Regions from separate parts of the Mesobacillus sp. LC4 genome, predicted to be linked through region 4. Evidence: riboswitches for the same ligand, from Rfam matches in the RefSeq annotation. Region 4 holds a riboswitch; each other region holds the start of a gene.
What was found. A riboswitch is a leader RNA that binds a small molecule or an ion and turns the genes downstream of it on or off. The one in region 4 is predicted to bind S-adenosylmethionine.

Region 1: another riboswitch for S-adenosylmethionine. It lies ahead of AB5I83_RS10255 (O-acetylhomoserine aminocarboxypropyltransferase/cysteine synthase family protein); the one in region 4 lies ahead of AB5I83_RS17325 (LLM class flavin-dependent oxidoreductase).
Region 2: another riboswitch for S-adenosylmethionine. It lies ahead of AB5I83_RS12195 (trans-sulfuration enzyme family protein); the one in region 4 lies ahead of AB5I83_RS17325 (LLM class flavin-dependent oxidoreductase).
Region 3: another riboswitch for S-adenosylmethionine. It lies ahead of AB5I83_RS21070 (methionine ABC transporter ATP-binding protein); the one in region 4 lies ahead of AB5I83_RS17325 (LLM class flavin-dependent oxidoreductase).

What each region holds. Positions count from the first base shown of each region.
Region 1 covers NZ_JBGCUB010000002.1:795,590-803,203, forward strand. Annotated here, with positions in the region: gene AB5I83_RS10215 (acyl-CoA dehydrogenase family protein) at 1-1,763, shown strand, start outside; gene AB5I83_RS10220 (arsenate reductase family protein) at 2,020-2,376, shown strand; gene gcvH (glycine cleavage system protein GcvH) at 2,430-2,810, shown strand; gene AB5I83_RS10230 (YusG family protein) at 2,943-3,182, shown strand; gene AB5I83_RS10235 (toprim domain-containing protein) at 3,380-3,736, shown strand; gene AB5I83_RS10240 (thioredoxin family protein) at 3,743-4,054, shown strand; gene AB5I83_RS10245 (MFS transporter) at 4,187-5,452, shown strand; gene AB5I83_RS10250 (hypothetical protein) at 5,635-5,973, shown strand; SAM riboswitch class I at 6,059-6,163, shown strand; gene AB5I83_RS10255 (O-acetylhomoserine aminocarboxypropyltransferase/cysteine synthase family protein) at 6,247-7,563, shown strand.
Region 2 covers NZ_JBGCUB010000003.1:260,938-268,551, forward strand. Annotated here, with positions in the region: gene AB5I83_RS12160 (sensor histidine kinase) at 1-448, opposite strand, end outside; gene liaF (cell wall-active antibiotics response protein LiaF) at 445-1,179, opposite strand; gene AB5I83_RS12170 (PspA/IM30 family protein) at 1,313-1,957, opposite strand; gene AB5I83_RS12175 (lmo0954 family membrane protein) at 2,143-2,487, opposite strand; gene safA (SafA/ExsA family spore coat assembly protein) at 2,671-3,279, opposite strand; gene AB5I83_RS12185 (hypothetical protein) at 3,400-3,543, shown strand; gene AB5I83_RS12190 (general stress protein) at 3,611-4,177, opposite strand; gene AB5I83_RS12195 (trans-sulfuration enzyme family protein) at 4,332-5,477, opposite strand; SAM riboswitch class I at 5,570-5,674, opposite strand; gene AB5I83_RS12200 (CBS domain-containing protein) at 5,914-7,083, opposite strand; gene AB5I83_RS12205 (YitT family protein) at 7,262-7,614, shown strand, end outside.
Region 3 covers NZ_JBGCUB010000009.1:98,541-106,154, reverse strand. Annotated here, with positions in the region: gene AB5I83_RS21085 (methyl-accepting chemotaxis protein) at 1-551, shown strand, start outside; gene AB5I83_RS21080 (chromate transporter) at 966-1,541, shown strand; gene AB5I83_RS21075 (chromate transporter) at 1,538-2,068, shown strand; SAM riboswitch class I at 2,212-2,316, shown strand; gene AB5I83_RS21070 (methionine ABC transporter ATP-binding protein) at 2,392-3,405, shown strand; gene AB5I83_RS21065 (methionine ABC transporter permease) at 3,395-4,060, shown strand; gene AB5I83_RS21060 (MetQ/NlpA family ABC transporter substrate-binding protein) at 4,082-4,909, shown strand; gene AB5I83_RS21055 (DUF445 domain-containing protein) at 5,118-6,377, shown strand; gene AB5I83_RS21050 (hypothetical protein) at 6,459-6,827, shown strand; gene AB5I83_RS21045 (cupin domain-containing protein) at 6,842-7,201, shown strand; gene AB5I83_RS21040 (DoxX family protein) at 7,339-7,614, opposite strand, start outside.
Region 4 covers NZ_JBGCUB010000005.1:341,399-349,012, forward strand. Annotated here, with positions in the region: gene AB5I83_RS17305 (hypothetical protein) at 1-5, shown strand, start outside; gene AB5I83_RS17310 (sigma-70 family RNA polymerase sigma factor) at 116-778, shown strand; gene clpP (ATP-dependent Clp endopeptidase proteolytic subunit ClpP) at 799-1,380, shown strand; gene AB5I83_RS17320 (LL-diaminopimelate aminotransferase) at 1,511-2,692, shown strand; SAM riboswitch class I at 2,774-2,879, shown strand; gene AB5I83_RS17325 (LLM class flavin-dependent oxidoreductase) at 3,022-4,071, shown strand; gene AB5I83_RS17330 (ATP-grasp domain-containing protein) at 4,096-5,049, shown strand; gene AB5I83_RS17335 (pentapeptide repeat-containing protein) at 5,146-5,958, shown strand; gene AB5I83_RS17340 (hypothetical protein) at 6,148-6,693, shown strand; gene AB5I83_RS17345 (hypothetical protein) at 6,792-7,085, shown strand; gene AB5I83_RS17350 (vWA domain-containing protein) at 7,118-7,614, opposite strand, start outside.

The DNA.
Region 1 (7,614 bases), on a different contig from region 4:
TTGTAAAAGGCGGAAGTTTCTTAATCGAGGATGTAACTTATGACCATGTTTTCACTCCAGAGGATTACACAGATGAGCACAAAATGATCGCGAAAACGACTGAGGATTTCGTAACGAACGAAGTATTGCCTCAGGTTGAATATATCGAGCAGCATGAGTTTGACCGCACTGTAAAACTATTGAAGGAAGCTGGAGAGCTTGGCCTTCTTGGAGCGGATGTTCCTGAAGAATACGGCGGATTGAGTCTTGATAAAATCAGCTCAGCGTTGATCGCTGAGAAAATGGCAGTAGCGGGCGGATTCTCCATCTCCCATGGTGCTCACGTTGGTATCGGTTCATTGCCAATCGTTCTTTTCGGTAATGAAGAACAAAAGCAAAAATACCTTCCAGAACTTGCAACCGGCGAGAAGCTTGCAGCCTATGCTCTTACTGAGCCAGGTTCAGGTTCAGACGCATTGGGTGCAAAGACTACTGCTAAACTGAATGCTGAAGGAACTCACTACATTCTTAACGGTGAAAAGCAATGGATCACAAACGCTGGCTTTGCGGATGTATTCGTTGTTTATGCCAAAATCGATGGCGAACAATTCACCGCTTTCATCGTGGAAAGAGAATATCCTGGAGTATCAGTAGGCGCTGAAGAGAAGAAAATGGGAATCAAGAGCTCTTCAACACGCACATTGATTCTTGAAGATGCTCAAGTACCTGTGGAAAACCTTCTTGGTGAAGCTGGAAAAGGACACCTTATCGCTTTCAATATCCTGAACATCGGACGCTATAAGTTGGGTGTAGGCGCCACTGGCGGAGCTAAGCAGGCATTCGGTCTGACTGTCAAGTATGCTAATCAGCGCCAACAGTTCAAAACACCTATTTCCCAATTCAACCTTACAAAAGAAAAGCTTGCGACAATGGCTTCGAAAATCTATGCAACTGAGAGCTCTGTATATCGTACAGTAGGCTTGTTCGAGGAAAGAATGAACCAGTTGTCTGAGGAAGAAATCAACAATGGAAAAGCAGTCGCTGATTCAATCGCTGAGTACGCAATCGAATGCTCAATGAACAAAGTATTCGCGACAGAAACACTTGATTATGTGGTTGATGAAGGCGTTCAAATCCACGGTGGATACGGGTTCATGCAGGAGTATGAAATCGAAAGAGCTTACCGTGATTCAAGGATCAACCGTATTTTCGAAGGAACGAACGAAATCAACCGCCTGTTGGTACCAGGAACATTCCTGCGCAAGGCAATGAAGGGCGAGCTTCCATTATTGCAGAAAGCTCAACAGCTACAGGAAGAGCTTATGATGCTAATGCCTGAAGAGCCAGGCGATGAGCCGTTGGCACAGGAAAAATACCTTGTTAAGAACGCGAAGAAAATCGGCTTGCTTGCGGCTGGATTAGCTGCACAGAAGTTCGGAAAAGCATTGGAAAAAGAGCAGGAGATTCTCGTCAACATCGCGGACATCATTTCAAATGCTTATTCAATGGAGTCTGCTGTTCTGCGTACTGAAAAAGCAATCGCAAAAGATGGAGTGGAAAAGAGCAAGCAAAAGCTACTTTACACACAAATCTTCTGCCAGGAAGCATTCAATGAAATCGAACGTGACGCAAAAGAAACTCTTGTGGCAACAGAAGAGGGAGATGCACTTCGCATGTTGACTTCCGCATTGCGCAAGTTCACAAGACACACTCCAATCAATGTGATCGCGAAGAAGCGTGAAGCATCTGAAAAGCTTATCGAAGCAGAACGTTTCATCGTTTAATCTTAGGATTTACGAACACTTCTCCTGTAAGAGGGAGAAGTGTTTTTTTATAAAACAAAAACTAACCAAAAGAGCAATTTTTTATAAACAATAATTCTGTTCCATGGAGGAATTTTTCGAAATATGTAGAATAAAGTAAGGGATGCCGAAAATGTCATGGAATTAAGCACGCAATGTTAGTATTTTTCAGCCTTATTATGTTACTATCCGATTAGAGGGTTTCATTAATGGGATACTAGCAAAGGGTGGTGAAAATATGGCAAAGACATTTTATTGGTACCCTAAATGCGGCACATGCCGGAACGCCAAGAAATGGTTGGACCAGCATGAAGTGAACTATAATGAAGTACATATTGTCGAAAATCCGCCTTCCCAATCGCAGCTTGAAGAAATGCTGGAAAAAAGCGGCCTCGATATCAAGAAATTTTTCAATACGAGCGGCCAAAAGTATCGGGAACTAGGGATGAAAGACAAAATCAAGACAGCATCAAAAAGTGAGCTGCTAGAACTGCTTGCATCAGATGGCATGCTCATCAAACGCCCGCTGATGACAGACGGGGAAAAAGTAACCGTAGGCTTTAAAGAGGAAGAATTTGAAAAAGCCTGGCTGTAATTTCGGTCCCATCGATAATAATCGATAGAGATATACAAATGGAGGGATAGTTAATGAGTTTACCAAATGAGTTACGTTACTCTAAAGAACACGAATGGGTAAAAGTTGAAGGAGAAAAGGTTCGCATCGGTATTACTGATTTTGCTCAATCTGAACTTGGCGATATCGTTTTCGTCGAACTACCAGAAGTAGGAGACGAAATCAGCCTTGACCAGCCATTCGGAAGCGTAGAATCCGTTAAAACTGTTTCTGAGCTATATGCGCCAGTAAGCGGCAAGGTAGTGGAAATTAACGAAGAGCTCAATGACAGCCCTGAATTCGTTAACGAATCTCCATACGAGAAAGCATGGATGATCACTGTCGAACTATCGGACAACAGTGAAGTAGAAAAGCTTATGACTGCTGAACAATACGAAGACATGATCAAAGAATAATTTTAACTGACGCCTTGATGCATTCAAGGCGTTTTCTAATTCCCGGGCATAATCTCCTTCATTTTTCCATCAATTCATTCCCTGAAATCGGACAAGCTAAAAGTACCGACAATTCGAGAAGGGTGAATACTCATGACACTTAACAAACAAAAGCTTGATATAACAGACAGGGTGACAGGAAAGCTGGAAAACGGCCAGATTCAGCTTTATCTGGAAAATGAACAGATTGGCAAAATAAAGCTTCCAGAAGGTGTACAGCTGGAACTGGATCATCACTATGAGGCAGAACAGAATAAGATTTACCAGCATGTATCAGTGCCGGATCAATCACAACCTCGGTATACTGATTGTGATGAAGGCGGCTGGTGTTAAGAATACCCAAACAGCGGCCAGCCATGCCGCTGTTTTTTCTTTAAATCTACTCATGAAGCTTTCCTTTAAGCAGGCTAGTCTAATTTTTTGCAATCTCCTCTAAAAACAGTGACAATAGAAATATGAACATAACAGCACAAATTTAATGATCGTGTTTATAATATGGTAAGGTAATTATCTCTGGTGCATAGGTGGTTATGACGATGGACGAAAATTACAAGGTGATCATAGTGGAGGGCTCGTCAGACAAAAAGAAAGTTCAAGCTGTGCTCAATGAACCGGTTGAAATTATTTGTACAAATGGGACGATTGGAGTATCGAAGCTTGATGAACTGATTGACTCCCTTTTTGATAAAGATGTTTATATTTTGGTGGATGCGGATGCGTCGGGAGAAAAGCTCCGTAAGCAATTCAAGAGAGAGTTTCCAGAGGCGAACCATTTATACATTGACAGGATGTACAGGGAAGTGGCGACGGCGCCTGAAAATCATCTTGCTACAGTTTTAATCGGGGCAAATATCGATGTTCATGCAGAGTATTTAGAAAAAGGATGACTGTAGATGGAAGAATGGAATAAGGAAGAGATCGAAACCTTCCTGGAGGAAAAACGAACGGGTTACCTATACTTTTACACGCCTATGTGCGGCACATGTCAGGTGGCAAGCAAGATGCTGACGGTTATAAAGCAGCTGTTACCGGATATGCCTTCAGGGAAAGCTGACTTAAATTATCTGCCTGAAATGGCGGAGCGTTTTGAAATTGAAAGTGTTCCATGTTTGGTTGTATTAAGAAAAGGAGAGGAGCAAGAGAAAATCTATGCTTTTCAGTCCGTTCCTTACCTATATGAAAAATTGAAAGAACTACATGTTTAATTAAGCGGCTTAGCCGTTTTTTTTTGTGCTAATTTCGGAGGATTTTACAAGATGGATTAGTTTAAACATATTTACATATCGTTCCAGAAGGATTATATTTAGTGTATCGAAATAATTGTGAGGCGAAATATAATGGCTCTATATCAGGAATGGGCTTCCCATATAAAAAGCTATAATCGAAACGTGAAACTTACCTTTTTAGCCAATATCTTGACACAGGTCGGTCTTGGGATCTTCATGGTGATTTACAACTTTTACATACGTGAGCTCGGCTTCAATGAACTGGTTAACGGAAAAGTGATTTCGATGACTTCGTTAGCGACGGCCCTAATTCTTATACCTGCAGGGATCTTAAGCGATAAAGCCGGCAGAAAAAAGCTGATGCTTTTTGGGGCTATATCGACAGGCTTCATCTTATTTGCCCGCAGTATGGTCGAAACGCAGTCATTGTTGATTTTGTTTGCATTTGGAACAGGTCTGGCGTCAGCTTTCATTCAGGTTTCCATTATTCCGTGGCTTGCGGAAAATTCCAAGCCTGAACAAAGAGTGCACCTCTTCAGTATCCACTTTGCAGCAATGACGGCCGCGAACGTGGTTGGCAGCCTTTTAGGCGGCATTCTTACGGACTTATTTTCATTGGTCGTCCCTGGTTTGGAAAGCATCCGATACACTTTGATTATTGGCTCTGCTCTGTTTATGTCAGCATTGATTCCGATTATGAGGTTAAGTGAAAGTCGGAAATCACACATATCGGCTAGCGATATAAAAGGAAAAACTAAAGGCATTCGCCACAAAGCAAGCTTCAAAATCATTCTCCTATTTGCTGTTGCGCAATTGATGATAGGCTTTGGTGCTGGATTGGTCATACCGTATTTGAATCTTTACTTTGCAGATCGTTTCATGGCTTCCAATTCACTGATAGGTTTGGTCATTTCACTGGGACAGGGAGCTACTGCTGTAGCAATGATTATCGGCCCTATGGTCGTTCGCAGACTTGGCGAAGTGAAAGCAGTGGTGGTTTTGCAGATGTTATCCCTGCCGTTTCTATTGCTGACAGCCTATACGCAACATTTTTGGCTGGCAGCTTTAGGGTTTTTGTTTCGTCAGGCACTTATGAACGCTGGCAACCCGATACAGATGTCATTAATGATGTCGAAGGTTGATGACTCAATGAAGGGTTTGGCCAACTCTGTGAATCAAATGGTGTTTAATCTCGGTTGGGCCGTCATGGGACCTGTGTCAACTGGGATTGTCCTCAAATACGGATCTTATTGGGGATATGCTACCGTATTTACGATCACAGCGATGCTGTATTTAGTTGGTTCCACGTATTTCTTTGTCGTTTTTAAAAGTATGGATAAGCCAAAATCCGGCATAGTGAGCCCCAAAACAGCCTGATGACCATTTTTCTTGGATTTATTTCTCGGGAAATGAAAGACAATGCCGAATTATCAAAGGGCATTGTCTTTTTTTACGTTATCCACGTTGCAAAATCTATTTTAATCGAATTATTTGTCGAAGGATTCTAACAGGTTTTTCCCCTTATACAAGGAATAGTTAAGGTAGGGGAGTTGATCGGAATGCGAGAACAGATTGAAAGGTTTGTGAGTGTAATTCCCAGCAAGGGACATGTTCATCAGCTAGTCAAGAAACTGGAAATGGTTTTGAAAATTGTAGCTGATCGCGATACACACTATTTATGCTTCAGGGATGGCAAGGTAAGTTACTGCGAATCCCTCAGTCCTAATGGTACTGTTGTAACGATTTCCGGAAGGGACGTATATTTGGGGCAATTATTTGATGGCGACCTGAAACTGATGCATGGAGTAAAAATGAAATACATTACAACGAATTGTCCTTTTCGAGCCCAATTAGTTCTGGAATCATTACTTTATCTTACAAGACCGCTTCCAGTATAAAATTTTATCTGAAAAGTCTAAATATATTGACCAATATTTATTCACATGATATTATCACGTTAACGCAATAAAAACGAATTGAATATTCTTATCCAGAGAGGTGGAGGGACTGGCCCTACGAAGCCCGGCAACCGGTTGTGAAAACACGGTGCTAATTCCAGCAGAGTTATTTGCTCTGTAGAGATAAGGAGAGATGATAAATGACCCTCTTCTTAGGAAGAGGGTTTTTTGTATCAGTTTTTCCAAATAATCATGGTGATTGGAGAGATGGAGATGGCAAATGAGCAAAAAAATTATCGGATTGAAACGCTGGGGGTACATGGTGGCCAGTCACCAGACCCGGTGACTGGGGCGAGAGCAGTTCCGATTTATTCGAGCAATGCATTCCAGTTTGAAAACACAGATCATGCCGCAGATTTATTCGCGCTTAAAGAACCGGGCTATATTTATTCACGGATACATAATCCGACCGTAACAGCCCTCGAAGAAAAAGTAGCTTTGCTTGAAGGTGGTGTTGGTGCGCTTGCATTATCAAGCGGAATGTCAGCCATCATGATGGCCATCCTGAACATAGCGCATGCTGGTGATGAAATTGTTGCTGCTGGTAATCTATATGGCGGAACTTACAATCTATTTGCTGTCACCCTGCCAAAGTACGGTATAAAAGTCCATCTGGTGGATTCCACTGATCCTGAAAATTTCCGTAGCGCTATTACTCCAAAAACAAAAGCGGTTTATGCCGAAACAATCGGGAATCCAAGTCTCAGGATCCTCGATATTGAAGCTGTGGCTGAAATTGCTCATGAAGCAGGAGTACCACTGATTATCGATAACACTTTTGCGACTCCTTATCTTTGCCAGCCAATAGAACATGGCGCAGATATCGTCGTCCACTCGGCTACCAAGTGGCTGTTAGGAAACGGAACAGTTATGGGCGGAATTATTGTGGACGGAGGGAAGTTTAATTGGAAATCAGCTAAGTTCCCAGGTTTCAATGAACCCGATTCCAGCTATCATAATATTGTCTATAGCGAGGCAATCGGTGCAGCGGCTTATATCGTAAAGGCAAGGGTTCAACTTTTGCGTGACCTTGGACCGGCAATCAGTCCACAGAGTGCGTTTCAATTCAATTTGGGCATAGAAACCTTGCATGTACGTATGAAGGAGCATATCGCCAATACACGGAAAATCGTAGACTATCTTGAGTCGCATCCCGCTGTTACATGGGTCAGCTATCCTGGCCATGAGTCCCATGCTGATAAAAGTCTTGCAGACCGCTATCTTCCAAAGGGAGCAGGGGCAGTCGTCATCTTTGGTATTGAAGGAGGCAGGGAAGCAGGAGCCAAACTAATTAACTCATTAGAATTATGGTCCCATGTCGCGAATGTCGGGGATGCAAAAAGCCTGATCATCCACCCTGCAAGCACGACACATCAGCAGCTGGATTCTGATGGCCTTAAAGCAGCCGGTGTTCCTGAGGATCTAATCCGTCTTTCGGTCGGGATTGAAAATGTGGACGATATCATTGAAGACCTTGAACAGGCGATCGAAAAAGCGACCGGAGTTCCAGGGGTTCCGGCAGGAACTTGACATCCATAAGCTTCCAGTTGATATTTAAGAATAATTTTTATTGACACCCTT
Region 2 (7,614 bases), on a different contig from region 4:
CCAGCCTATTGCGCTCTTGCGAAATGATTTCCTGAATCCGCGACTCTTGTTCCTCTGCTTTTTCAGTCGCAAGGCGCTGTGACAGCATCGCTTTTTCAGAAATCTGCTTATGAAGCTTGCTGACTCTTTTCGATATAGAGGAGATTTCCGCGTATGCCTGATTGAGTTCAATTTCAGGTTCCTGTCCTTCCTCCAGCTGAAAAAGCCAGTTGTCGACTGTTCTGAATTGCTTTCGCCAATATGTCCCTGATGCCATACCAAAAGCAACGCCCAGCACGACGCTAATGCTGAAGGTGAAAATGATGAACGGGATATCCATCAGTTCCCGGTTCCACAAATCAGAAAGCTTCGCGACCGGAAAAACGAGTACAAAAGACAAAGTCACCGCGATGAATAAAATAATACCGAGTGTTAATCCCCATAAGATTTGGCGCATGGCAGTCGTCATATGCGTTTCACCTCGATATTACCAACAAGCATAGAGGTGAAAATTTTCACTTTTTGCTCTGCCTCTTCATAGCCTGGAGTCTGCACATATAAATTCTGGTTCAGTGCCCTTCCTTCCTCATGCTCGAATACTTCAGCAGAGCCAATCACTGATGAATGACGGAGGGTTACTTCTAAATCATATGGCACATACAATTTGACATTGCCTATGATATTTCGGATAAAGATGACGGTTTCTCCCTTTGGCAGAACTGTCAGGCTCAGGTCGATCACACTGTCGCCAATCCCCGTCTGGATATTGACATCATTCCACTCATATACATGTGACGGTGTTTCCTGATGCCCAAACAAACGATTTTTAAAAAGAGGAGTCTTTTCAATCAGCATTTCCTTCCGGTTCTCTATTTCAGGCTCCTGTAAAACTGGTGTGATCACTTCAGGCTTCTTTTTCGACTGTGCAAATTGATAGGCAAGGTAAATCAGGACGGCCAATAAGAAAAATCGGAACGTCATCATGCTGAAGACGCTGCTCAGGAAAAAGAACAAACCTGCCCAAAATAAGAACTTTCCCGATTTTTTCGGCATTAATGAGCGGCCGAAGTAAATCATCGCTCCGCTTGCCAGGAGGGAGAAAATCAGTCCTTCGTTAAAAAATGAAACTTCGAGCAATAGCAATATAAGTCCAGTAATCACAATCCAGCTGACATAATCATTTTTCATGTTGTTCAACATGCTGTTTCCTCCCTTCCTCTAGCTTTTTAAAAATGGAATACTTGATAGAGGATTTTTATTATGAAGTCTTTTCGAGGTGATATCCTAAAAGGCGCAGCTGCCTGCGCCTTTATAGAATACCATGTTTTGCCTATTAAATAGTATGTGTTTCTTTATTTTTGAACTCTTTTTCGAGCTGGGCAATCCTGCTGTCGATTGTATTGCGGTTGTAAGTGCTGTTCACTTTCTCCTCCAGCTGGTCGAGATAGGTTTCCATCTCTGTGAATCTTGAGTAGGCTTTATCGGAGTACGCACCGTTATCCAATACCTGATCCATTCGATGATGGGCTCTTGTTACATTCTCGCGGCCCATCAATTCAAGACGTCGGATGTGCATATCTTTCAATTTATGCTTCATCTCTTCATATTTCCGCTCGAGCTCGAGCTGTTGTTTCACACCATTTTCCATGGCTTCCTTCAGTCTGGCTGCACGCTCCTCATACTGCGCCTGCTCCTGCTGAGCAAACTCCTGGAGATCATTTTCACCAGCTCTCATTGCCACCTCTGATTGATACTTCCTTTTTTCAGCCATTTCAAGTGCTTGCTGATGTTCGCGGGCAAACTGTTCCTTCAACTGCCCTTGGCGCTCAAGAAGCTTTCTGACCTTTTCTGTTTCATTTTCACATTCACGAAGATACTGATTCAGCAGCGCGATTGGATTTTTCTTTTCCTTCTGGTCAAGAGCCTCGTGAAGATCTGCCATTACCGTGTTTTTGATTCTTGTTAATAGATTTGCCATTTAATATCTCTCCTTTTTTGATAAGCGCAAGCGCCTTGGTCAGCCCCGACAAGCGCTGGAGGGCCGACCAGTGAAGTCGTTCTTTGACTTCATTGGGCGGACCGAAGCGACTCGAGGGGCTAGGCGCTGGAGCTAGATAGTTTTCAAATTGAAGTACATTCATTTTATTTTTGTGGATTTATTTGTTATTTGTTATTCAATTGTGCCCATTGCTTTTCGAAGTTGACGAAAGGGTCGTTGTCTTCGCGAATCACATTTTCTTTCTTATCCCAGTTCTTGTATACAAGGTACAGGACATAAGCAGCTGCGATTGCCAAGATGGCTGGTACGTTTGAAGCTGTCGCCATCAGGATGATGAAGCCCGCGATTCCCCAGCCGACTTTTGCGGCAGTTGAATCTGTCTTTAAAAATTGTTTGACGACGAAGTAGAGCACCAGCAAGCTGACCCCAAGTCCGACGAGCGGGCCAAGGTTTGAAATCAGCACCATGGCAGCAATGAAACCGGCAACCAGTAAACCAAATTTTTTCATGTTCAATTCCTCCTTATCTCTTATGATTACATCTTACCTTTCTGGCTAAAATTCAATAACGTGCCTGAGCTTGATTTTGGAGTAGGACCTGAGGCTTAGCTGCGTACCGGTCTATGGGATTCAACCGCAGCAACAAAAAAATAACCCGGTCTCCATGAACCGGGTTATTTCCATTTGGATTATTTATTTTGCGATGAACATTTGCGTCCAATAGTGTCCATAATTACCGCCCGTTGCATGTCCAACACCGATATGTGTGTATGTAGGACTAAGGATATTCTTGCGGTGGCCGGGGCTATTCATCCATGATTGGACTACTTCATTCGCTGTACGCTGGCCGGCAGCAATGTTCTCTCCAGCACTGCGATAGTTGACGCCAAAATTCTTCATCATCATAAACGGGCTGCCGTATGTTGGGCTTGTATGGGAGAAATAATTTTTGTCTCTCATATCAGCAGATTTATATCGTGCAACCCTGGAAAGCTGCCAGTCAGCAGCTAGCGGTTTCAGGCCATTCTTGGCTCGCTCCTGATTCGTCAGCTGGATTACCTGGCTTTCAATACTCTTTGTTGCTCTTATAGTAGGGATATTCACCTTCTGTCCAGGATAAATCAAATTTGGATTTTTAAACTGCGGGTTGGCGGAAATGATTTCAGAAAGGCCAATCTGGTACCTGACTGATATTTTCCATAGAGTATCACCCGGCTGTACTGTGTGGACCTGCTGTGCGGACGAAATGGTTGGAAGAGCCATTACCATCAATAAAAGAGCTAAAAGTATTTTCTTGAACATATTCAATCCTCCTCACCTGATAGGATGAGAAAAACCCAAGAAATTATACTTTATTAATTTTTCATAAGAAAACATCACAAGAACGTTGCATATAGTTTATTCAAGGGAGGAATGCAAAGTATGGGCTATCTTTGGGTGATGACCATTGGTTTTGTCATTTGTCTCGGTTTAATGGGCGGTACGTTAATGTTTTTTATCAGATCTGCTTTTAATTACGATGATGTGAGCCGGGTTGATTTGTTGGATAGCAAGCGAGAAGAGTAGGTTGTAGAATGCCAAAAGGCTGCCAGGATGAACTGGCAGCCTTCTTACAATGGCATGGTTTTAAAAGTTAAAAGTCGCGTGTGTTATCAAAACGAGTGTTGGCAGGGTTGTCCGAAGTCAGTGGTGCATCGACTGGGTCTACATTCCTTGTGCCATCAACCGCTGTAGCATTATCATTCAGGCCGACTCTGTTTTCGTCACGCTCGACAACTACAAGAATCTTACCTTCTTTTACATAGCCTTCGTAACGTTCCGCTTCATCTTCCGGAATGCCCATTCCGATCAGTGCTCCGGCTAATCCGCCTGCACCTGCGCCTACTGCTGCACCTGTAAGTGTCGCAGCGATTGGGCCCGCAGCTACGATTGGACCAATTCCAGGAATCGCTAGCGCACCGATGCCTGCCAATAATCCAGTAAGGCCGCCTAATACGCCTCCTGTTGCTGCACCTGCAGCCAGACCTTCCTCAGTCTTTGTACCGGTTGCTTCATTGACATCGTGAATCTCATCTTCGTTCTTACTGATAACAGAGATGTCATCAGTTGAGTATCCCTGTCTTTTCAGGTCCTCAACAGCCTGGATTGCGTCTTGCTCGTTATCATATACTCCTACAAGATGTTTTTCATGTTCAAACATAATAAAAGCCTCCTTTAGACGAGTAGTCCCTTTAAAAATACCCGCATACAAGAGGCGTAAACCTTATGTCGAACGATAAAATGGGACATTTTTTTCTTTGAAATCTACATTTAGTTAAAAAGCAACAGTGCAAAGTAGCTCATTTACTTCCAGATTATTTTTCCACAGCCGCAGACAGTGCTGCTTCAAATTGCTGAATGATATCCTCGCTATTTTCGATTCCAACTGAAATCCTGACTAGTCGATACGTGATTCCAAGCTCTGCCTGTGCCTCTGGCGGCAGCGCGCGATGGGAAGTTTTCAGTGGATGGGAGACCGTTGTTTCGACTCCTGCAAGTGTTGGCACAATTTTAATCCAACCAAGCGATTTGAAAAATTGATCTGCATCCACCTGTTCTGCGAGTTCAATACTTACGATGGCGCCGAATCCCTTTTCACCTTCAGTAAATGGATAATAAACCTTTGCGACATTCTTATTTTCATTCAGACTATCAGCCAGCATCCTGGCATTCTCTGATTGAGTTTTCATTCTTAACGCCAGAGTCTTCAACCCCCTGCATGTAAGCCACGCTTCAAACGGACTGAGGTTCGCACCGAGGTTCACGATCCTCGCACGTGCTTCTGCAATCAGCTCCTTCTTGCCAACAACGACACCTGATGTGACATCACTATGGCCGCCAATGTATTTAGTCGCGCTGTGGACAACCAGGTCAGCTCCTAGTGTGAACGGGCGAACATGAAGCGGCGTTGCAAATGTATTATCCACCAAAACAATCAGATCTCTTTTCTTGGCAAGCGCGATGACCTCTACCAATTTTTCCACACGAAGAAGCGGATTTGTGATGGACTCAGTATATAGAAGCTTCGTATTCGGTCGGATCGCCTGTTCTACATTTTGCAAATCCGCAAACGCTACAAAGGTCGTCTCGATTCCAAAGCGTTCCAATTCAGCCTTCAGCATATGAAAACTTCCGCCATAAACATCATCAGCCGCCACGATATGGTCGCCATTTTTCACAACTGCCAGAACACCCGCTAAAATCCCAGCCAGCCCTGAAGAAGCCGCCACTCCATCTTCTGCATACTCAAGCGCTGCTACGGCTTGACCCAGTTCATCCGTATTCGGATTGCCAACCCTGGAATACAAATAATTCCCTTCTCCCTGATAAAAGCCCTCCAGCTCATCAAGGTCATCGAAAGTAAAAGCCGACGTCTGATATATCGGGGTAGCCTTGCTTTTAATTCCCTGTTGCTTCGTATGTACTGAATGCAATACTTCTGTTTCAAACTTTTTAGCCATCTTGTCACCTGCTTTTAGAATTCGTAGTCGTATGGTAAAAACAATCATAAAAAAACCTCTCCAATAAGGAGAGGTTACAGTTCAATCAGCCTCTCTTATCTTCAGACTGCAATCTTCAGAACTCAGCACCTTTCATCGTAAAAAAATAAGGTTGCCGGGCTTCAAAGGGCCTGTCCCTCCGCCGCTCTGGATAAGAGTTATTTCGGGTTTAAAAATAGTTTTTTAATAGCTGAAGTATACCAGCCTCTCCGGCTTTCCGTCAATGAGGGTTCATCCTTTCGGTACCGTTCGTAATACATAAATGACAGTTCATACTTCGGAGGCACCGTTCGTGATACACACTTGACAGTTCATACCTCGGCACCGTTCGTGATACACACTTGACAGTTCATACCTAGGTACCGTTCGTCTTACGTATATGACAGATCGCACAAACTCAATCTTCCGGATCGCTGTCAAGCAAGTCCCAAGGCGTGATCACGCCAATTGGCTTCCCGTGGCGGTCACCGGTTTCCGTGATGATGACGGCCTGCAGTTTTTTTCCTCTTGTATGGTAACGCTCGAATAACTCTTCAATATGATACAAAGATGCATCCTCATCGACAAAGGTCACAAAGTAATTTTTCCCCTTCGTCAGTAGCTCCTTGACCCTCACGTCCTCAAAATGCACGACGCTATCTGAAAAATGCTTCGCCATCCACTGGATGATTTCCGTTGAAGTCAGCAGGGCAATATATTTATCATCCTTGTCATAGACAGGGAATCTTGTGAAATCAAACTTATTGATCACCTTTAGAACATCTTTAAGATACGCATCTTCATAATAATAAAACACAGGGCTGGTCGCGATCGATAACGCTGTCTGCGGCTTCTCGAACTCCCTGCATATCTCCTCGATCCGTTCAACCACTTCGATATGAGGCTCGGCGATATAATAATCCGCGTTCACCCGCTCATGGACAATCGCATTGCGAAGCTTCGCAAACTGATGAAGCTCACTTTTATATTTACGCACTAATGAATGATTTTTATAGCCTGAATACAGCAGTTCGACAAACGCATCACTGTCCGTTCCCTTCACCATTTCCTTCAACGCTTTATGAATCCTGTTAAAAGCTGTCTCGAACTTTCCGGATTGCTCCTTATGTTTTACCTCATGCTCCTCAGAAGCATTGGTGCCTGATTCGGGATTCCTTCCATCATCATTGCCTCGCTTTTTCCCATTCCCATTATTGGATTGTTGAGAAGATGGTTTCCCATTACCATTTTTACTTTTGGATTGATTGGAGGATGAGTTACCATTACCACTTTTTAATTGTTCTTCAGATGAGGAACTCTTCCCGCGTCTAATCTGCTTGTTGTCTGGTTTTACTTTTGACGGCGAGTTGCCGTTTCCTTTTCCAGCTGTATTGGATGAATCCGCACTTTCGTTGTCTTTTTTACCAGGGTGCTTTTGTTCCTTTTCATCGACTCGCTTCAGTCTGTTTTCATCTGACACTTGCTGCTTAGGATTTGTACGAATATATGACTTTTTATTTTTACCAGCCTGTTTTTTTGAACCTGACTGATGATTGAATCTATGTTTATTCTGAGTATTATTAACCAAGATAGCCCCTCCGTAATTTCAAATAACTTCCCTTTCTCCTTACCCCATTTAGTACTTTTACTAATCATGGATATATAATGTAAAAATTCCAGATGAACATTATGTTTGATACAATAAGTATAGTACATACATTACTAATTCACAGATGTTATTTTTATAGAAAAGGGATTGATATTCAGTGGCAGCAACGAAGAAAAAGAGAATAGTTATAGAGGTCACACAGCTTGTGACCATCACAATCGGGGCGATTATCGCGGCTTTTGGGCTCGACCTGTTCCTGGTTCCTAACGCAATTCTTGATGGAGGGGTCATCGGGCTATCCATCATTGCAGCGGAACTGACGAACATCTCGATGAGTATTTTCCTGATTGTTTTCAACCTCCCATTCCTGTATATCGGATATCGGAGGATGGGTTTGAAATTCACGCTTCGCACTTTGTATGGCGTCATCATTTTATCCGCCGCGACCGCTTATTTACACCATTTTGCCCCTGTGACAGATGATTTATTTCTAGCGACTATCATCGGCGC
Region 3 (7,614 bases), on a different contig from region 4:
CCCAGACTGTTTCGGCCATCGCAGATCAGACCAACCTGCTGGCATTGAATGCGGCGATTGAAGCAGCAAGGGCAGGAGATGCAGGAAAAGGGTTTGCGGTCGTAGCCTCTGAGGTCAGGAAGCTGGCTGAAGAATCGAACAGAGCCACAACGCAAATCTTTGATATGGTCAACCTTCTAAAGACGGGACTCGATGAAATCGGAGAGGCCGTAAACAAAGGCGGGGCAATCGCAGAAGAACAGATGGAATCAATGAACCTGACAATGTCTGCTTTTGAAAATATCGAATTGAAGGTCAGCGGCATCTCAGAGAAAGTAACCCACCTTGTCAAAGGTATGGAAGCTTCGAAGGAATTGGGAGCCAGGGTACTGCATAATGTTGAATCCATCAGTGCGGTCGTAGAAGAAACAGCGGCTGGAAGCGAAGAAATCTCCGCATCCACAACGGAACAATTATCCGCTTTCGGCAACCTTTCGAAAAAGGTGACAGACCTCAGGAAGCTGACAAATGAATTGAATGAATCCGTTTCGGTTTTTAAGTTTGATAGATAATTAGTTGAGTACCACAGCGCCTAGCGCTGTGGTACTTTTTTATAATACAACCGGAACTGCAGAATGCCTACTTGGTCGAAAAACTCGTGGATGTGGTCGAAATAATTTAAAAAGTGGTCGAAAAACTCGTGGATTTGGTTGAAATAATTCAAAAAGTGGTCGAAATAATCGTGAATGTGGACGAAATAATTTAAACAGTGGTCGGAATAATTAAATATTTGCTAATATCTTGGTTGGTGAGGATAATATGAATCTTTTATAGGGATAAAATTACGACTAAATAGGGCGCACATGATGAAATCACGTGAATTTGACATGCAGTATCGATTATATGAGTCTATAATAAAATAAAAGAAATAAGATTTATAGTAAGAGACTGCTTTTGGCACCAATTACAGAAGAGAAGGTGAAGTTTTGAAACAGAAGGATTTATTCTTAGCGTTTTTTCGCGTCGGAATCCTGGGATATGGCGGTGGCCCATCTTCGATTCCGCTTGTACATAAGGAAGTGGTAGAGAAATATAAATGGATGGATTCTGATGAATTCGGCGATATCCTTGCTTTAGGAAATGCGCTTCCGGGGCCGATCGCCACAAAAATGGCTGGCTACATTGGCTATCGTGTAGGGGGATTCGTGGGGATGATCAATGCCCTGGCTGCCACAATGATTCCGGCGATTATCCTGATGATCCTCCTCCTGACCGGCCTGAACTCATATAAGGATGAGCCATGGGTGAGAGGAATGGCTGAGGCTGTAGTGCCAGTTGTTGCCGTGATGCTGGCTGTCCTGACATGGGACTTCATCAAGAAGTCAGGTAAATCAAAGCTTGGTTGGGGCTGGACGGCCATAGCTCTTATTGGCAGTCTGCTGCTTCTTCAATTCCTGAATCTGCATCCGGCCATACTGATTTTTGTGTTGCTGCTTGGTGCCTTGCTGAAAAAAGACCCTGCTCCAGCAGAAAGTAAACAATCGGGAGGGGAGCAGCCGTGATATATTTCCATATATTTTTAGCGTTTTTCATTCCGGGGATACTGGGATATGGCGGCGGTCCTGCCTCCATTCCGCTCATCGAAAATGAAGTTGTCGATCGTTATGAATGGATGACAGTCAGCGAATTCAGTGAAGTGCTAGCGATGGGCAATGCCCTGCCAGGCCCGATTGCAACCAAGATGGCAGGATATATTGGCTATGCAGAGGGAGGAATCCTTGGGGCAATCGTTGGGGTATTCGCCACAGTGGCCCCATCCCTCATCTTAATGATCAGCTTGCTCGGATTGTTGATGAAGTATAAAGATTCCCCTCGTGTCAAAAGGCTGACGATCGTTGTCCGCCCTGTCATTGCCGTGCTATTAGGGGTCATGACCTATGATTTCTTTTTTTCATCCTATGAAGGAGTCGGTCTGACACAGACGATCATGATTGGCGGAATCAGTTTTTTGCTGATGGAAAAATTTAAAGTCCATCCTGCCTATGTTATCGCAGGTGCCCTAGTATACGGAGCCCTTGTTTTATCGTAGACAAGGGTTTTACTTTTTTTTAAAAAAATTTTCCTACTCTGTCAACGGTGTAAGCGATATCATGAAAAAATACGAAAAAAACTTTATTGACAAATAAATCAGATAGTCTTAATATTTCAATTATCGAAATTAATTTAATAAGAAGCTTATCAAGAGAGACTGAGGGATTAGGCCCAATGACGTCCGGCAACCTCCTTTATGGAAAGGTGCCACTTCCTACAGAATGTTTTCATTCTGAAAGATAAGTCGTATAGATTTTTACGATGCCTCTTTCTATGAATGAAAGAGGCATTTTTATTTTTAAAAAATCGGGGGTGCATATGATGATTGAAGTGAAAAACCTGGTCAAGGTTTATGAAACGAAGAAAGGTTCGGTAACTGGTGTTGACCATGTTTCATTAAAAGTGGAAAAGGGAGAGATCTATGGAATTGTCGGATACAGCGGGGCTGGGAAGAGCTCTTTGATCCGCTGCCTGAACCTCCTTGAAAAACCGACATCTGGAGAGATACATATTGACGGTGTAGAGCTTACTTCTTTAAGCAAAAGTGATCTGAGAAAAGCGCGCCTGAAAATCGGGATGATCTTTCAGCATTTCCATCTTGTCAGCGCTAAGACGGTGAGTGAAAACATCGCGTTCGCGTTAAAAGCGGCCGGGCTGCCAAAGGCGAAAATCAATGATAGAGTGACAGAGCTTCTTGATATGGTCGGACTTTCGGATAAGAAAGATGTCTATCCGGCACAATTGTCAGGTGGGCAGAAGCAGCGGGTGGGCATCGCCAGGGCGCTTGCGAATAATCCTTCGGTGCTCTTATGTGATGAAGCTACTTCGGCTCTTGATCCAAGCACAACAAAATCGATTCTCTCCTTACTTAAAAAGATTAATAGTGAACTAGGAATCACGATCGTCCTCATCACCCATGAGATGGAAGTCGTCAAGACGATCTGCGACAGGATGGCTGTCATGCAAGATGGGAAAATCATTGAAGAAGGAGATGTGTATGAAGTCTTCGCGAATCCGAAACAATCGCTCACAAAAGACTTCGTCAACTCCATCCTTCAATTCGATTTGCCGGAAAGATTGCTGGAGGAACGTCAAGGAAAGCTCATCAAAATCTATTTCCAGGGTGAGATTGCCGAGCAGGGAGTCATATCTGATGTGTTCCAGACGTACAAGGTTCGCGGCAATATCCTGCATGGGAAGATCGAGTATATTCAGGATATTCCATTGGGAATTTTCATTATGGAGGTTTCGGGAGACCAGCTGGAGATTGACCGGGCGATTGCCTACATAGCGGCAAGGACGAAAAACTTGGAGGTGATGGATGATGCTGCTTGATAGCCTGATTGAACTGTTGCCGGAATTGAATAAAGCATTTTTTGAAACGATTTATATGGTCGGCATCTCCATCTTTGTCGCCATTGTTGTTGGATTGCCAACAGGAGTGCTGCTTTTTGTCACCGACAAAGGTCTGTTCCTGGAAAACCAGCTTTTTAAAAATATTGCCGGCTTCATCGTCAATATGATTCGTTCGGTTCCGTTCATCATCTTATTGATCGCCTTGCTGCCGCTTGCGAATTTGATCGCTGGCACGACAATCGGTCCGACAGCGGCATCTGTTTCGTTATCGGTCGCCGCGATTCCATTTTTTGCAAGAATCGTAGAACAAAGCTTCCGGGAAATCGATAAAGGAGTCATTGAAGCTGCGGTTGCGACAGGCGCGACTCCATGGATGATCATCAAAGATGTCCTGATTCCCGAAGCAAAGCCTGGCATCGTCCAGGGTGTGACCATCACGATCATCAGCCTTGTCGCCTATTCGGCAATGGCTGGAATTGTCGGCGGAGGCGGTGTAGGTGACCTGGCGATTCGCTTCGGCTATTACCGTTACGACAATACGATCATGATCACAACAGTCATCATCCTGATCTGCCTCGTCCAGCTGATCCAGTTTGGCGGAGACAGAGTGGCAAGAGTAGTAGACAAAAGATAAAAACTAGGGGGTTCTTTTACAATGAAAAAATTATTGTTCTCATTACTATTGTTATTATCAATTGGGCTGCTTGCTGCATGCGGCAGCGACTCAGCATCCGGCGGAGATGCGAAGGCAGACGCAAAACAAGTGACATTCGGTGCGACATCAGGCCCATACAGCGATATGGTCACAAAGGGTATCAAGCCGCTTCTTGAGAAAAAAGGCTATGAAGTGAAAGTAGTGGAATTCAGCGATTACATCCAGCCAAACCTGGCTTTGTCAAAAGGCGATCTGGACGCTAACCTGTTTCAGCACAAGGTCTATATGGAGAACTTTGCGAAAGAACATAAGCTTGAGCTATCAGAAGTAATCGTCGTGCCAACTGCGCCAATGGGCATCTATTCCAAGAAATTCAATTCACTGGATGAAATCGCAGAGGGTGCTGCCATTGCGATTCCAAATGACCCAACAAATGCAGCTCGCGCCTTCTTGATTCTTGAAGATGCGGGATTAATCAAACTAGACCCAAATGCAGACCCACTGACAGTTTCTGAAAAAGATGTAAAAGACAATGTAAAGAACCTGCAGTTCAAGCCAATTGAAGCAGCACAGCTTCCAAGGGCAGTCGAAAGCGTCGATCTTTCAGCTGTACCAGGCAATTTCGCCCTGGCAGCAAAAATGGACCTGCTTGACGCACTTCAGCTTGAAAACATGCCAGACCAATACCGTAATCGAGTCGTCATCAATACAAAAGACCAGGATGCCCAATTTGCAAAGGACATCAAAGAAGTCGTAGAATCACCGGAGTTTGAAGAAATCATCGATGAAAAATTCAAAGGCTTCGGTAAGCCGGAGTGGATGAGATAGGAGAGATATAAGATGAAGTCCCGAGAGCAACGGCTCCCGGGACTTTTCCTTTTTAATAGCTTTCTCCCCTATAAATTGGTTAAAATATTGAAGAGACTCTATTTTAGGAAGCTCTTTTGTTTTTTATTACATGACAAAAGGGAAACAAGCATTCAAAAGATGCTGTCAGCTTTTTACACATCAATCTAATAGTAACAGAGGGAGATATATGGAAAAACGTGATAAGAGATCTAGACATCTAGCGGCTATTTCGCTGGCGATTATGGGTGTGGGGTTCCTCGCGATGATTCCGTTTCAGGATTCATTGATTGGAAAATTGCTGATGGGCGGGTTTGAAGCCGGTCTTGTCGGCGGTCTTGCTGACTGGTTTGCCGTAACGGCCCTCTTCAGGCACCCGATGGGAATCCCGATTCCCCACACCGCACTTCTGCCGAAAAATCGTGATAAAGTAACACGCGCTTTAATCAACATGCTTGAAAATGACTGGCTCACGAAAGAGAGCATCATGGAAAAGTTCAAGCAGATTCATATTCTTGATAAAATTTTCGAAACGGTCGAAAAAGAGCTTCATTCAGAATCTGTGAAAAACAGCATTCAGGCATTCAGTCTTAATGTCGTAAAGAAAATAGATGTTGAACGATTTGCGCCGGCAATTGAACAGGAGATCAAAGGTTTCCTGCTTTCAGCGGATTCTTCCGAGTTTTTACAAAAAGCATCAAGCCATATACTTGCAAAAGAATATGATTCAGCCGCATTTGACTATGTCCTGCAAGAGACGGAAAAATGGGCGTCGCAGCCTGAAGCGAAAATGGTTCTTGGCAAGTTGGGAAAACAGGCAATTGATACGACCGAAGCCGACGGACTATTAAAGTTCGCGATTCAATCGTTCAGCAATATGATCACTGAGGAAAAGGTCGGCAATATTTTGCAATCATTCATTTTAAAAAGAATGAAAAACCTGCAGCAGGATGAAAATCGCTACCGCCATATGATCCTGGATAAGATCCGCAAAGAACTGGGGAATCTCAATGAGCGTGAAGCTCTAATGGCAGAAATCCAGACGTGGAAAAACAAGATGGTCGAAGAGATGGATTTAACTCGACAAATAAAAGATGTACTGGCTAAGGCGAAGGATCGTGGAATTGCTTTCATCGAAAAAGACAGCTTTGTGGATGATACGGTTACTCCAGTGGTGAAAAAATTCATTGAAGAAATCAAAGCGGACGATAAAAAGGTAACAGCAATCGAAAGCTGGCTCCATGCAAAGATCGCCGGTCTGATTGAAAGAAATCATTCCAAGATTGGAAAGCTTGTCAGGGAAAATCTCGATAAGCTGGATACCGAAACACTGATTGATATGATGGAAAACAATGTAGGGAAAGATCTGCAATGGATCAGGGTAAATGGCGCCGTCTGCGGCTTCCTGATTGGAATCGGTTTGACGATCTTTAAGCTCTTGGTGATGTAAAAAAGGAATATAAGGCCAATCCATTCGTGATTGGTCTTTTTTACCTTCTCAAATGGTAAAATGAAAATGGGAGGGGGAGGCATGGCTAAAAGAAGAAGGCTTATAACAGTATTTTTGATTCTAGTGAGTGTCGTCCTTTTAACAGCATATTGGATTAATCAACAAAAAATCCTATCGGGTGAATATGACAAATTGACAATCAGCGGGATGGAAGGCAAAACCATCCAGGTAATAAATGACCCTGGCGAGATTGCCAAAATCATCTCAGCCATTAATGAAAGCCCAAGAACTTTTAAGTATGATAATGGATTTACATATGATTACTTACCGCACGGAATCTTAACCTTTGAAAATGAAACGGAAAAAGTGCAGATTGGTTTTATTTTAACAACGGGAAATGCGATCACCAAGTACTGGGAGATTCATACAGAGTTTCCTTACCGACAATAGGGGGAGTTGGCAAAATGGAAAAAGTAAATATAAATGAAAAGTTTTCACTTTTTAATGATCATTGGAGTCCGAAAATCGCCGGGGAAATAAATGATATGCATGTAAAGTTCGCCAAGCTGAAGGGTGAGTTCGTTTGGCATAAGCATGAACATGAGGATGAGATGTTCCTTGTCATGAAAGGGAAGCTGCTGCTTAAGTTCAGGAATCAAGATGTTCACCTGAACGAAGGAGAATTCATGATTGTTCCTAAAGGAGTGGAGCATCTCCCTGTTGCTGAAGAAGAAGCGCATGTTATCTTTTTTGAACCGAAATCAACCGTGAATACGGGTGACGAATTGAATGAAAGAACGGTATCCGATCTTGAGACAATATAAACAGATGAAAAGGCCTCGTCAGTGACCAGGCCTTTTATTTATTGTTCCTCTTCATTAATTGAAAGTCCAGTTTAATCAAAATCGTTTCCCATCGACAAATTTTGAAAGCCTCCTGCAAAAGCTCAGGAGGCTTACATTCATTTTATGCTAGCTTTCTGTTTGGAAATGGTTTTTCGGATAAATGGAATCACCCAGTAGTCCAATCCATATTTTCCTGCGTTAAAGCCAGCGAAGACGATGATGAATCCGAAGAAGATATCAGTTGGGTTATGGGAGACGGTTCCTGCGAGAAAGAAGCTGAAGTTCATGACTAAGCCGAAGAACATTGCAGCAGTTGTCAGGCAGCCAAGGATCAAACCCAGACCGACGAGGAATTCACCGACCGGCACGATAAAGTTGAAAAGCTCAATGTT
Region 4 (7,614 bases):
GCTAAATTCAATTCCAGCATATGCTAAAGAAAGAATGATAAAAATTTTTGATGGCCGTATCTTTTCTCTCCCTAAATCCGTTTAAGGGGCAGAGAGGTTCAAAGGAGTGAACAGGATGTCGATCGACAAGCTCAGGAAAATGGATATAGCAAAGGATACCGGTGTCATGGACCATTATCAAAATCTTGAGAGATATTGCCGGTTTTTAACGCAGAGCAGCTGGGATGGTGATGACCTTGTGCAGGAAGTGACGGTCAAGGCGATGCGCCATTATGAGCCTTCACAGATCAGCTCGGCATTGTTGAAAAAGATGGCTTACAATCATTGGGTTGATACGGTCAGGAAGCGGAGTCGTGAGGTAACGGGAATACCGGAAAATCTCGCTTCAGTTACTAATGGCAACGTGATCGATACAGTCGAGATGGTTTTGGCCAAATTGACGCCGAAGCAGGCTGTTATTTTAGTTTTGAAGGAAGCATTCCGTTTTCAATCACGCGAAATCGCTGAACTAATGCAGACAACGGAAATGGCTATAAAAGCATCGCTTCACCGGGCCAGGAAACGACTCGAGCGTGATGGAAACCTTCAAGAAGTGGATCAAGAACTCACCGAGGATGAAGAAAAGCTGCTGACAGACTTGCTTTGTGAATCACTTCACTCTGAGGATCCGACTGTGTTGCTTGAAAGCATCCAGGAGATCCCTTCACTTGCTCCTTGTTCACCGGAGATGTCTTTACACTCTCGTTCACCTCTCTCTACTTTCAAAATGGCTGCGTAAGCAGGAAAGGGAGGAACAAATTGAGTAGAATTCCTTATGTCATCGAACAATCAAACCGGGGAGAACGTTCATACGATATTTATTCAAGGCTTTTAAAAGACCGGATTATCATGCTTGGAGATGAAATCAATGACCAGGTGGCAAACAGCGTTATTGCTCAGCTTCTGTTTCTTGAAGCAGATAATCCTGAAAAGGATATCTCGATCTATATTAATAGTCCTGGAGGTTCAACCACAGCAGGATTCGCGATTTTTGATACGATGGAATACATCAAGCCCGACATCAGCACAATCTGCATCGGAATGGCCGCATCTTTTGGAGCCATGTTGCTGCTTGCCGGTACAAAAGGGAAAAGATTTGCATTGCCAAACAGTGAAATCATGATCCATCAGCCTCTCGGCGGTGCAAGAGGCCAGGCGACGGAGATTGAGATCTCGGCTAAAAGAATCCTGAAGCTGCGCGACCATGTGAATCAAATTATTTCCGATAGAACTGGACAGCCGGTTGAAAAAATCGCAAAGGATACAGACCGGGATTATTTTATGAGTGCACAGGAAGCTTTGGAATACGGGATTATTGATAAAATTATTACACGAACATAGGGGCTGCTTAAGCAGTCCTGTTTTTTTTTTGCTAGAAATGACTGGCTGCTCCTGATATAATCGAATTTATATTTTAAAAGATTCTAACAATTCACAGCGTTAAAGAAATAAACAGTAAAGGGGAATATCCATGAATATTTACGGATCAGAAAAGATACGAAAGATGACATCAAGTATTTTTCAGGAAGTGGTTGACCGTAAACAGGCAGCCTTGATGTATGGGAAAGATGTGATTGACTTAAGTATAGGGAGTCCAGATTTTGGCCCGCCTTCTTTTGTCATGGAGGAACTTGCTAAATATTCGATGGATCCAGGGAAATATGGATACACGTTAAAGGGAATCAGTGAATTTAATGAGGCAGTTACATATTTTTATCAACAGCGTTATTCTGTTGAGCTAGAAGCTGAAAGTGAAGTCTTGCAGCTGATGGGCTCGCAGGATGGGCTAGCGCACTTGGCTACTGCAATCATTGACCCTGGGGATTATGTACTTGTTCCGGATCCAGGTTACCCAATCTATGAAGCTAGCGTAACCATTGCCGGTGGGTCGATCTATCCTATGCCTTTGTTGGAGGGAAATCAATATCTGCCGCAGCTGAATGAGATTCCTCTAGAAATCTTAGAAAAGTCGAAGATGATGATCTTGAGTTATCCAGGAAATCCTGTCACCGCGCTGGCGGACAGCAGCTTTTTTGAACAGGTGGTCGAATTCGCTAAAGTACATAACATCCTCGTGGTGCACGACTTCGCCTATTCTGAATTGATTTATGATGAGAATCCGAAAACCAGCTTCCTTTCGGTGGACGGTGCCAAAGACGTAGGGGTAGAGTTTAACTCATTGTCAAAAACCTTCAATATGGCAGGCTGCCGCATTGGCTACGTCGCTGGGAATTCACAGGTGATCAATATTCTTGCTTCCTTCAAATCACATATCGATTACGGTATTTTTTACCCGATTCAAAAAGCAGCAATTGCTGCACTGACCTCAGATTATTCTTTTCTCGGGGATCAGCTGAAGCAGTATGAAGCACGAAGGGATGCTTTGGTTTCAGGATTCAGGAATAGCGGTTGGCAAGTGGCAAATTCTCCGGCAACGATGTTTGTGTGGGCTAAAATTCCTGCCGGCTGGAAATCCCGCGATTTCGCTTTCAAGCTAATTGATGAAGAAGGAATTGCCGTCGTTCCTGGTGATGCTTTTGGAAAACAAGGCGAAGGCTATGTCCGAATTGCCATGGTCCAGCCACCAGATAGACTGATAGAAGCATCTCAAAGGGTAAATAAATTTCTGTCTGGGTTTCCGGTCGGGATATAATAATATTTCGATAAACGAATTGACTTTTGAATGAATTTGGAATATTATCACTTTAACGAACTAAAATTTAATACTTATGTCTTCTTATCAAGAGAGGTGGAGGGAAAGGCCCTGCGAAACCTCGGCAACAGGTTCTGAAAGAATACTGTGCCAATTCCTGCGGACAATTTTGTCTGAAAGATGAGAAGAGAGTATGCTATGGCTCTCTTCTTGAAGAAGGGAGCTTTTTATTTTTAGGAGGCTTATTTATGAGCCTCTAATGTTTTACTTATAAAACCAACTTATCAGGTTGGTTAAGTTGAGATTTTATGAGCAGAGGAGAGATTGAGATGAAATACGGATTTTGGCTGCCTATATTTGGCGGATGGCTTAGGAATGTAGAAGACGAGAACATGCCACCTACCTTTGACTATGCAAAGAAAGTGATTCAATCAGCAGAACAATGGGGCTACTCTACAACATTAATTGCCGAATTATATTTGAATGATATAAAAGGGCCAGAGCGCGATTCCCTTGAAGCATGGACAACTGCTGCCGCACTGGCTTCAGTAACGGAAAAAATTGAAATAATGGCAGCGGTTAGACCGGGCTTCCACAATCCGGCTATCACGGCAAAAATGGCGGCAAATATTGATCAACTCAGCAACGGGCGATTTACGCTTAATGTTGTTTCAGCATGGTGGGAGGAAGAAGCAAGGCAATACGGCGGAGTTTTTACCGAACATGATGAACGATATGACAGGACTACAGAGTTCATAGATGTGCTCAAGGGACTATGGCGTGATGAAACCTTCTCTTATGAAGGCAAGTTTTATCAGCTCAAGGATACGAAGCTGTTCCCGAAACCAGTTCAGCGGCCGAATCCGGTCCTTTATGCCGGCGGAGAAAGTGCAAAGGGAAAACAGACGATTGTTGAAAAATGTGATGCCTATGTCATGCATGGCGGGACAATAGAAGAAATTGAACAGAAAATAACAGACATGAAAGTCCGCAGAGCGGCAACTTCAAATCCAGAATTGTCGGAGTTCGGAATGGCTGCCTATGTCATTTGCCGCGACACCGAGGAAGAAGCAATCGCAGAATTGGAATGCATTACGACTGTAAAAGAATCAAGTGCCTATGCCGGCTTTAAGGATTTCACAAGTAAATCCCAGCTTGAACAGCAAATCCAGCTCCAGGATTACTCGGTATCGAACCGTGGTTTACGGCCGAATTTGATTGGCACTCCTGACCAAATCGCCGAGCGAATTCTTCAGTATGAACAAGCGGGGGTAGGGTTGCTTCTGCTCCAATTTTCACCGCAACTCGAAGAAATGGAACGTTTTTCAAAGCAGGTTATGCCTCTTGTGGAGGCAAAAAGAAAGCAAGTGATTGCTTGAACTACTATAAGGAGATGAGTAAATATGAGCAAGGTATATATTATCCATGAAAATAGTGAATGGACAATTCATTTAACAAAGCGGCTGAAGGAGCTAGGGATTCCATTTGAGGAATGGCATCTCAACGAAGGACTGCTTGATTTATCGAAGGAACCGCCACAAGGAATTTTTTATAGCAGGATGAGCGCTTCGTCTCACACAAGAGGCCATCGATTCGCTCCGGAATATACTGCACAGGTTTTAGCCTGGCTGGAGGCTCACGGATGCAAAGTTTTCAACGGAACACGCGCACTGGAACTGGAAGTTAGCAAGGTCAAGCAATACCTTGAGCTGGCCAAGCAAGGAGTAAAGACTCCGAGAACTATTGCAACTGTCGGTAAAAAACAGCTTTTAGAAGCGGCCAAGGAATTCGAAGGGAAAGCATTTATTACTAAGCATAACCGCGCAGGAAAGGGTCTTGGAGTACAACTTTTTCAATCGGCTGATGCATTGAAGTCATATGTTGATGGCCCTGCATTTGAAGAACCGGTGGATGGTGTCACGCTCATTCAGGAATATATCCAGTCTCCGGAGAGCTATATAACAAGATGTGAATTCGTCGGCGGAGAATTTGTTTATGCAGTGAGGGTCGATACATCTGAAGGTTTTGAATTATGCCCGGCAGATGCCTGCCAGATTGGAGACCTATTCTGTCCAGTCGGAGAAGAGATTGAAGAAAAGCCAAAATTCCAGGTGATTGAAGCGTTCAACGACCCTATTATTGAAAAATATAAGAGAGTGCTAGAAGCAAACAATATTGATGTTGCCGGAATTGAATTTATCAGAAATGAGTCAGGTGAAATCTTTACTTACGATATCAATACAAATACAAACTACAATCCAGATGCTGAAGCAAAAGCTGGGAAATTCGGCATGCTGGAGCTGGCAAGGTTCTTAGGAGAAAAGCTGGCTGCGGAGTATGGAATAGTGACAAGATAAGCAGGGAGTTCCCCTGCTTTTTTGTTTTTTCTCAGGAAAAATATGATAATCTATATTTAACAAAAGATGGAATTATACTACGGGAGATTAAGAGAAATGAATGGTCAAATGTTGCAAAATAAGTTAAGTGCCGATTGCGAAAGTTGCTTTGGTTTATGCTGTGTGGCTTTGCCATATGCGGAATCTGCTGACTTTGCTTTTGATAAGGGGGCAGGGGTGCCTTGTCAGAACTTGCAGAAGGATTACCGTTGTGGGATTCATAACAAACTGAGGGATGAAGGCTTCAAAGGATGTACCGTATACGAATGCTTTGGTGCGGGGCAAAAGGTTTCACAGATTACCTATAGGGGACATGATTGGCGAGACCACCCAGATACAGCGAAAGAAATGTTCGATGTATTCCCGATCATGCAGCAGCTTCATGAAATGCTACTTTACTTGGATGAATCCATGAAATTAGAGGACGCGAAGCCATTATACGGTGGTCTCCGAACAATCTATAAAAAAACAGAACAGCTTACAAACCTTGAATCTGCTGAAATTCTCAAGTTGGATATTCCCGCACATCGAGCAGAGGTTAACGGATTCCTCATAAAAACGAGTGAACTGGTCCGTTCTCGAGTAAAAAGCAGAAAGCAGCCGAGAGGAAAGAACCTGTTTGGTGCCAGGCTAACAGGAGCGGATCTCAGAGGTTCCGATTTACGGGGGACACTGTTGATTGCAGCAAATCTCAAAGGAGCTGACATGAGGGTGTGTGACTTTATCGGTGCCGATTTAAGGGATGCCGACTTAAGCGATGCAAATCTGGAAGGCAGCTTTTTTCTGACTCAGGCTCAGATCAACTCATCAAAAGGTAATGCTGAAACCAAATTACCTTCGACACTAAATAGGCCTACACACTGGTGGTGAATCTGAAGGAGGAGTTAAAATGACGGCATTTGTAATATTGATTGGCAGTATCTTCAGTGTCCTCGCGGTTGGATTTGGAGCAAAAGTTTGGAATGGTAAGAAGTAGTTTTGTTTAGTTCTTGAAAAAATGGTTAAATTTTGAAACTTATTGAATGTTCTTCCGTATTAAATAGTAAAGGGGGAGAGCATATGAAAAAGTTATCATTTATCCCTATAATCTTTCTACTATTGCTTTTCGGCTATCAACAAAAACAAAACGATGTGCTCGATACAAGTAAACTTGAGAAAGTTGAACAAACTGGGAATGCCACTGAGGAACAATTGAAAAGTATTCCGATCCTTTATAATGTACCATCCTTGAAAGTTGGCTTAGATTCTTTGCCATTTGAAGTAATTCTGCCTAAAGATTTTCCTTTTGACGCCATGCCGCTGAAAATGACGATCGAAGATTTCAAGCATGATGGGAAAGATTTACAAGTCAATTTTGACAGTGTTTCAAAAAACAAAGAAGATAACATCATTTTCATGATCACTGTCCATAATTTTAAAATTGAATATCCAGAAGGTCCGGGGGAAGAAGTTAAGCTAGCTGATGGGACGGCAGGAGATTATATGAAAGGAACTCTCGTTTTTGAAAAGGATGGAATTTATTATAGTATTGGCTATTACAATCCTAATATCTCGGATGAGCAATCGAAGAAAGACACTATTGCATTGGCCAATCAAATGTTATAAGTGTTTGAAGAACGCAAAAATTTTGCGTTCTTTTTAAATTGCTGGTAAAGAAAGGATATCAAAGTTCATTTTGGCCAAGACTATAATTGGTGATAGAAATGAAACGTATCTTGATGATAATAATCTGGGGCGGCTGCATTGTTCTTTTGTCTCTTGCCTATGAAGACTACCTTTACTCCCAGTTTGAGGTTCATTCTGTAAAGGGGACCGTTAAGGATAAAGGAGTTACTAATACAACCATGAATACATTTGGCAACTTTACTGAGGAACGGGAATACTGGATACGGCTTAATGGAGAAAAAATTGTCGTGACCAAAGCGATTTACGAGTATGTTCATCAGGACAGGCAAATTAAGCTTATGAGAACTCAGCATGGCATGGTGATTGAATAAAAAAGATGGTCCGCATTATCGGACCATCTTTTTTACCAAGTATCGCCGCGCTCTTTTTTCAGTTCTTTCATTTTTTCTGTCCATTCATCGACTCTTTGTCTGATTTCCTTGCTTTCGGTATCTGCTTTTTCACGATTGGTTTTGCTCATGGAGTAATGGAGTTCCTTCATGGCTTCGCTGCGTTCAAAGCCCCAATCTCTTAACTCGGAATATTGTTCATCAGTGATCCAGCCGTTCTCGGACATGATGGCAGCTGCGTCAATGATCCGGTGTGCTTCTTTTCTTCCAACGGTCCATAATTCAAGAGGATACTTTTCTGCAACTTTGTATTCAGCGACCATATCCCATCCGTCTGGAGCCATCGTAAAAGCAAAGGCCAGGTCGAGAGTGGAAGGGAGCCACTCGTACTGGATTGTATTCTTCAATTCCTCAGGATTATCGGCTTTGAAGTATTCACCGTTTCCGGCTTCAGCAACGGCTTTTAACTGATTTTCCGTTTCCCCATCCACATCAAAACCGATGATGTTCA